Regions from separate parts of the Actinomadura sp. GTD37 genome, predicted to be linked through region 1. Evidence: riboswitches for the same ligand, from Rfam matches in the RefSeq annotation. Region 1 holds a riboswitch; the other holds the start of a gene.
What was found. Region 1 has a riboswitch for cobalamin ahead of metE (5-methyltetrahydropteroyltriglutamate--homocysteine S-methyltransferase). Riboswitches for the same ligand answer to the same signal wherever they lie in the genome.
Positions count from the first base shown of each region.

Region 1 (3,904 bases):
CGGACGCGGCGGGCGGCCGCCACCAGGTTGCGCAGCGCCGCCTCCGTCTCCGGATAGGCGCGGGTCTTCAACCCGCAGTCGGGGTTGACCCACAGCCGTCCCGGCTCGACGGCCCGCAGCGCGCGCCGCAGGTTCTCCTCCATCTCCTCGGCGGAGGGGACGCGCGGCGAGTGGATGTCGTACACGCCGGGCCCGATGCCGTTCCCGTACCCGGCGGCGCGCAGGTCGCCGACCAGCTCCATGTGCGAGCGGGCCGCCTCCACGCTCGTGACGTCGGCGTCCAGCTCCCCGATCGCGCCGATGATCTCGCCGAACTCCGAGTAGCACATGTGGGTGTGGATCTGTGTGGCGTCCCGCACGCCCGACGTGGCCAGCCGGAACGCGCCGACCGCCCAGGCGAGGTAGCCGGGACGGTCGGCGTCCCGCAGCGGGAGCAGTTCGCGCAGGGCGGGCTCGTCCACCTGGATGACGCGGATCCCGGCGTCCTCCAGGTCGGCGATCTCGTCCCGGAGGGCGAGCGCGACCTGGCGGGCCGTCTCGGCGAGCGGCTGGTCGTCGCGGACGAACGACCAGGCCAGCATCGTGACCGGCCCGGTCAGCATCCCCTTGACCGGCTTGTCCGTGAGCGACTGCGCGTACACGGCCCACTCGACGGTCATCGGCCGCGGCCGCGCGACGTCGCTGTGCAGGATCGGCGGCCGGACGTACCGCGACCCGTACGACTGCACCCATCCGTGGTCGGTGGCCGCGTACCCGTCGAGCTGCTCGGCGAAGTACTGCACCATGTCGTTGCGCTCGGGCTCGCCGTGCACGAGGACGTCGAGGCCGAGGTCCTCCTGGAGCGCGATGACGCGGGCGATCTCGTCCTTCATGGCGCGCGTGTACTCGGCGCCGGTGACGCGCCCGGCGCGGCGGTCGGCGCGGGCCCGGCGGATCTCGGGGGTCTGCGGGAACGAGCCGATCGTGGTCGTCGCCAGGTCGGGCAGGCCGAGCGCGTCCCGCTGCGCGGCGAACCGGGCGGCGCGGTCGCCCCGGCGCGTGTCCGCCGCCGACCCGAGCCGTTCGCGGACGGCCCGGTCGACGCCCGCCTCCGGAAGGGGCGCGGCGTCCGGGACCGGGACGTCCTCGCTGAGCGCCCGTCCGAGGGCGACGACCTCGGCGACCTTCTGCCGGGCGAACGCGAGCCGTCCGCGGACGGCGGGGTCGAGCGCCGTCTCGGCGTCCAGGTCGAGCGGGACGTGCATCAGCGAGCAGGACGTGCCCACGACGACCCGATCGACGAGCCCGAGCACGGAGGCGCAGGCGGCCAGGGCCCTGCCCGGATCGGTGCGCCAGACGTTCCGCCCGTCCACCACGCCCGCGACGAGCGTCTTGCGCGGCATCCCGCCGACCGACGCGAGCACGTCCACGTTGCCGGGACCGGCGACGAGATCGAGCCCGACGGCCTCGACGCGGGAGCGCCCCAGCACCCGCAGCGCGTCCGCGCCGATCGTGCCGAAGTACGTGGCGACCATCAGCCGCGGCCTGCTGGTGAGCCGCCCGAGGCGGGTGTAGGCGCGGGCGAGCGCGTCGATCTCCGCTTCGCTCCGGTCGGCGACGAGGGCGGGCTCGTCCAGTTGCACCCATTGCGCGCCCGACCCGGCGAGCCGCTCCAGGACCTCGGCGTACACGTCGACCAGCCCGTCGAGCAGGTCGAGCGGCCGGAACCCCTCCTCCGCCGGCTTGGCGAGCAGCAGATACGTGAGCGGCCCGACGAGGACGGGACGCGTCTCGACGCCGAGCGCCCGCGCCTCCCGGTACTCGGCCAGCGGCTTCGCCGCCGCCCCGTCCGCCAGCCGGAACCGGGTGTCCACCCCGAGTTCGGGGACGATGTAGTGGTAGTTGGTGTCGAACCACTTGGTCATCTCGAGCGGCGGGACGTCCTGGACGCCGCGGGCCATGGCGAAGTACCGGTCGAGCCCGGTCAGGCGCCGGTACCGGTCCGGAACGGCGTCGACCAGGACGCTCGTGTCGAGCATCTGGTCGTAGAAGGAGAACGTGTTCGACGGGACGTCGTCGAGCCCGGCGTCGCGGAGCCCCGTCCAGACCTCGGCGCGCAGCCGGGCGCCGGTCTCGGCGAGCGCGCCGGCGTCGGCGCGTCCCGCCCAGTAGTCCTCGGTGGCGGCCTTCAGTTCCCGGTCGGCCCCGATTCGGGGGTATCCGAGGATCGTCGTGTTCATGGCGGCTTCCCTCGCTGTGCCACGGGCGGCCCCGGGAACGGCGACGGCACGCCTGCGCCGCCGGCCTTCCCGCGAGGCCGCACACCACCGCGCACCGGCCGGCGCGCGGGCGGAGGCAGGTCTTCGGACTCGCGGGCGTCGCCTCCCGGAGGAGGCGTCCTACTGGCCGTCGCTTCCCAGGCCGTTCGGCCCAGTGCCTATGACGGCGGTCGTTCCCGCTCACCGCTGCGGGGCAGTCCCGGACTCGCACCGGGTTCCCTCTTACGACACTCGAAAGGAGTGAACCGTCCGCGCCCGCGAGTCTACTCGTGCGCGCGGCGACGATCACGGGGGACCGCTCGTGCGCGGTCGGCGCGGTCGGCGGGCGGGGTGCGCGACGCGTCGCCGCGCGCCTGCGGATCGTCTTCGTCACGGTCTGTCGAGATGCCTCCACAGAGGATGAGGTGTTTTGAGATGATCTCAACTTGTCCTTCAGGATCGGGGAGGTGTCGCTGGATGGAGCCGCTGCGACCGGGTGATCCGGGCAGGGTGGGCCCCTACCGGCTGGAGGGGAGGCTGGGCGGCGGCGGTATGGGACTGGTGTTCCTCGGCCGGTCCCAAGGCGGGAGGCCGGTCGCGGTCAAGGTGGTGCGCCCCGAACTGGCCGAAGACGCCGGGTTCCGGCGCCGGTTCGCCCAGGAGGTGGAAGCGGCCCGGCGGGTCGGCGGCTTCTACACCGCCCAGGTGGTCAACGCCGACACCGAGACGCACTTCCCGTGGTTGGCCACGGCGTTCATCCCCGGCCCGTCGCTTGAACAGGCCGTCCGCGAACACGGGCCGCTGCCCGACCATGCGCTCAGCGCTCTGGGAGCGGGACTCGCGGAGGGACTGGCCGCGATCCACCACGAGGGTCTCGTGCACCGCGACCTCAAGCCCGGCAACATCATCCTCGCCGCCGACGGCCCCCGCGTCATCGACTTCGGCATCGCCCGTGCGCTGGACGACGCCTATACCTCCACCGCCGCGCTCGGGACTCCCGGGTACATGTCGCCCGAACAGGTCGGCGGACTGGCGGTCGGGCCGCCCAGCGACGTGTTCGCGCTGGGCGCGGTGCTCACGTTCGCGGCGACCGAACACGGCCCCTTCGGCACCGGGCCGGCCGGAACGATCGTCTACCGGATCGTCCACGGCACCCCCGACCTGACCCGGCTCCCCTCCCACCTCACCGGCCTGATCAGCGGCTGCCTGGCCAAAGACCCGAGCCTGCGGCCCCGGCTCACCGAGATCCTGGACCATTTCGCGAATTCCTCCAAAGCGACCATGTTCATGCCGGGCGGCCTGCCGGCGGAGGCTGGTGATCCGGCGGCGCATCATTCCGCTGATGGTCGGATCGAGTTCTTCGTGCGCGGTGCGGACGACCGTCTGTGGCATTTGTGGCAGGTCGCGCGGGACGGCGACTGGTCCGAATGGGAAGACCTCGGTAGGCATCGTCCGCTTCCGGGCGGGGGGTTTCTGTCGGTGGCTGGTGATCCGGCGGCGCACAGTTCGGCCGATGGTCGGATCGAGGTTCTTGTGCGCGGCACGGACGACCGTCTGTGGCATTTGTGGCAGGTCGCGCGGGACGGCGACTGGTCCGAATGGCAGGACCTCGGTAGGCATCGTCCGCTTCCGGGCGGGGGGTTTCTGTCGGTGGCTGGTGATCCGGC
Region 1 is NZ_JBGNUS010000001.1:869,279-873,182, forward strand. It holds gene metE (5-methyltetrahydropteroyltriglutamate--homocysteine S-methyltransferase) at 1-2,219, opposite strand, end outside; cobalamin riboswitch at 2,334-2,505, opposite strand; gene ACA511_RS04215 (protein kinase) at 2,715-3,904, shown strand, end outside.

Region 2 (3,904 bases), on a different contig from region 1:
GCGTGGTCTGCGTCCTGCCCACGTGCGTCACGAGTGACGCAGAGCGCGCGCGGGAGCAGGCGGCCGAGACGTTCGCGATGTACGGGAGCCTGCCGTCCTACCGGGCGATGATGGACCGGGAGGGCGTGGAAGGCCCCGCCGGCCTGGCCGTCATCGGCGACGAGGACACGGTCCAAGCCAAGCTGGAGGAGCTCGCCGAGGCGGGTGTCACCGACTTCATCGCCGCCGAGTACATGCCCGGCGACGACCGGGCGCGCACCCGGGCGTTCCTCAAGGGCGCGCTGGCGCGATGAGCTCGTAGAGGTTGCCGCTGGAGTCGGAGAAGTAGAGGCCCCGCCCGCCGAGCGGGTGGGCCTCGTCCACCCGCCCGCTGTCGGCGTGCGCGGGCTCGTCGCCGTACGGGATCTCGCGTGCGTCGAGGCGGTCGACGACCGCGTCGAACGTGTCGGCGTCCACGTCGAAGGCCAGGTGGTGGCCCTGCGGGTGCGCGACCGTCAGGAAGTCGAGGGTGAGGCCCTCGGTCACGCGGATCGGGACGAAGTGCCGCGCGTGCGGGTGCGGGCCGGTGCACTCCAGGCCCATGACGCTCGCGAAGAAGCGGGCGGCCTCGTCGTTGTCGGCGGCGGTCACGATCATGTGGTTGAGGCTGATCGTCATTCGGGGGGTCCTTCCTTGAGGGCTCCGTGCAGGAAGACGTCCAGGTACTCCGCCATGGACGGGCTGGACGCGGCGGGCCCGGCGGGCGGCCGGGCGCGGGTGAACGCCAGGCCCATGAACAGGCCCGCGATCTGCTCGGCGGGCAGGCGGAGCCGGTCGCGTTCGGGCTCGAGCAGTTCGGCGATGGCGTCGCGGGTCCGGTTCATGGCGGCGTCGCGGTCGGCTCCGCCTCCCGCGTGCCCGCCGCCCTCCGGCGCGCTCCCCTCGTCCCCGCCGCCGGGACCCCCGCCGCCGGGGCGCGGCATGCCGCGGCCGAGCCGGCGGCCGGTGGCCTGCAGCGCGCCGAGGACCATGCCCATCCGGACGAGGTAGGCCTCGATCGCGGCGCTCGCCTCGGCGAGCCGGTCGGCCAGCGGCTGGTCGAGCGGGATCTCGGCGATCACCGCCACGACGTGGTCGTTGCGCAGCGCCTCGGCGACGCACGCGTCGAGCAGTTCGTCCTTGTCGGCGAACACGCGGAAGATCGTCGCCTCGCCGATGCCGGCGGCGCGGGCGATCTGCCCGGTGGTCACGGCCGTCCCGTGCTCGGCGACGAGCGGCAGCGCGGTCCGCACGATCATCTCGCGGCGCCGCTGCGGGGTCATGCCCGGCGCGCGGCGGCGGTTCCCGGTCACCATGCCCGCCACCGTACGGAGTGAGGACTCACACCGTCAAGCCGGAGTGAGGACTCACACCGAACACCCGGACAGATCGGGATACCGCGGCTGATACCGTTGCGGTGCTGCGCGCCCAGGAGCGAAGTCCGGTGTGAATCCGGCGCTGTCCCGCAACTGTGATGCCCCTTCTCGAAGTGGCCGAGCCAGGTCGCCTCCTCGCGCGCCGACGATTCTCGACCTCGTGGAAGGGCGATCCGTCATGAGCGGGCCGTGGCTTCCCGGCAGCCTGGAGGCTCCTGTGAGACCCGTACGTACCTTCGGCGCGGTGATGGCGATCGGCATCGCCATGGTCACGGCCGCATGCGGCGGCGACGGCGGCAACGCCGAGAACGGGGCGAACGGCGCGGGGTCCGTCACCGTCCAGGCGGGGAACGGCGCGGTCACCGTTCCCGCCCGGCCGAAGCGGATCATCTCGCTCTCCCCCACCCACACCGAGACGCTGTTCGCCATCGGCGCCGGCCCGCAGGTGGTCGCGGTCAGCGACTACTCCAACCACCCGGCCGAGGCGCCGCGCACCAAACTGTCCGGCTTCAAGCCGAACGCCGAGGCGATCATCGCCTACAGGCCCGACCTCGTCGTCGTGTCCGACGACCTGAACGGCGTCGTCAAGGCGCTGGAGAAGGTGAAGATCCCCGTCCTGCTGGAGCCCGCGGCGGCCAGGCTGGACGACGCCTACGACGAGATCGACGACCTCGGCCGGGCCACCGGCCACGCCGCCGAGGCCGCGAAGCTCACCGACGGCATGAAGGCGGAGATCCAGAAGACGGTCGCCGCGTCGTCGGGCGCCGCGTCCAAGGGCAAGGGCCTCACCTACTACCACGAGCTCGACAACCAGCTGCACTCGGTGACGTCCACCACGTTCGTCGGCCAGGTGTACGGGCTGTTCGGCCTGCGGAACGTCGCCGACAAGGCCGACAAGGCGGCCGGCGGATACCCGCAGCTGTCCCGCGAGTACCTGCTCAAGCAGGACCCGGACCTCGTGTTCCTGGCCGACACCAAGTGCTGCGGCCAGAACACCGCCGCCCTGGCGAAGCGCCCCGGCTGGTCCGACCTGGACGCGGTGAAGAACGGGAACGTCGTCGAACTGGACGACGACATCGCCTCCCGCTGGGGGCCCCGCCTGCCCGAGTTCGTCAAGGCGATCGGCGCCGCCGTCCAGAAGGTGCAGTGACCGCGGCCGCCGGGGACGCCCGCTCATGAACGGAAGGCGCCGTCCCCGCTCCGGGACCGTTCCGGCCGGCCCCGCCGGGACGGCCCCGGACGTCCGCGTCCGGGAGACCGACCCGCCGGGGAAGGAGAAGGCGCCCCCCGAGGACGCCGCCGCGCCGAAGGGGCGCGCGGGACGTTCCCAGGCCAGGCTGCGGGCGCTGCCGCTCGCGGCGGCGGTCGCGCTGCTCGCCGCGACCCTGCTGGCCGGTGTGCTGGTGGGCGCCGCCGGGCTGCCCGCCGGAGGGGTGCTGAAGGCGCTCGCCGACAAGATCCCGTTCGTGCACGTCGACTCCGGGTTCGGGCCGATCGACGAGAGCGTCCTGTTCGAGCTGCGGGTCCCGCGCGCCCTGATGGCGGCGCTGGTCGGCGGGATGCTCGCCATGGCCGGGGCCGGCTACCAGGGCGTGTTCCGCAACCCGCTCGCCGACCCGTACCTGCTCGGCGCGGCGTCCGGGGCCGGGGTCGGCGCGACGCTGGTGATCGCCCTGGTGCCCGGCGACCCCGGCTACGGCGTCCCGCTCGCCGCCTTCGTCGGCGCCGTCTGCGGGGTCGCCCTGGCGTACGGGCTCGGCCGGTCGGCGGGCGGCAACGAGGCCGCGACGCTGGTGCTCGCGGGCGTCGCGGTGTCGCTGTTCCTCGCGGCGGTGCAGACGTTCATCCAGCAGATGAACGCCGAGGAGCTGCAGCGCATCTTCTCCTGGATCCTCGGCGGGGTCGGCTCGGCGGACTGGCGCCAGCTCGCGCTGGTCGCCCCGTACGCGGTCGTGTCCACCGTCGTCCTGCTGGCGCACGGCCGCCTGCTGGACGTGCTGAGCGTCGGCGACGAGGAGGCGGCGAGCCTCGGGCTGTCGGCGGCGCGGGTGCGGCTGACCGTGCTGGTCGCGGCGTCGCTGGCGACCGCGTCGGCGGTGGCGGTGAGCGGACTGATCGGGTTCGTCGGCATCGTCGTGCCGCACGTGGTGCGGCGGCTGGCGGGCGGCTCGTACCGGGTGGTCCTTCCGCTGTCGCTGCTCGGCGGGGCGGCGTTCCTGGAGGTGGTGGACCTGGTGGCGCGGACCGTCACCAGCCCCGGGGAGCTGCCGCTCGGCGTCGTGACGGCGTTCGTCGGCGGCCCGTTCTTCGTGGCGGTGCTGCGCGCGTCCCGCAGGCAGGTGGACGCGTGACCGTGCGGGTGCGGGACCTGGACGTGTCGCTCGGCGGCCGGCCGGTGCTGAAGGGCGTGTCGCTCGACGTCCCGGCCGGCTCCTGGACGGCGGTCATCGGCCCGAACGGCGCCGGGAAGTCGACGCTGCTGCGCGCCGTCCTGGGCCTCGTGGCCTCGG
Region 2 is NZ_JBGNUS010000002.1:244,969-248,872, forward strand. It holds gene ACA511_RS15245 (LLM class F420-dependent oxidoreductase) at 1-293, shown strand, start outside; gene ACA511_RS15250 (VOC family protein) at 271-657, opposite strand; gene ACA511_RS15255 (TetR/AcrR family transcriptional regulator) at 654-1,334, opposite strand; cobalamin riboswitch at 1,417-1,544, shown strand; gene ACA511_RS15260 (ABC transporter substrate-binding protein) at 1,612-2,544, shown strand; gene ACA511_RS15265 (FecCD family ABC transporter permease) at 2,570-3,745, shown strand; gene ACA511_RS15270 (ABC transporter ATP-binding protein) at 3,742-3,904, shown strand, end outside.
Region 2: linked by a shared signal. The riboswitch ahead of ACA511_RS15260 (ABC transporter substrate-binding protein) and the one ahead of metE (5-methyltetrahydropteroyltriglutamate--homocysteine S-methyltransferase) in region 1 are both predicted to bind cobalamin.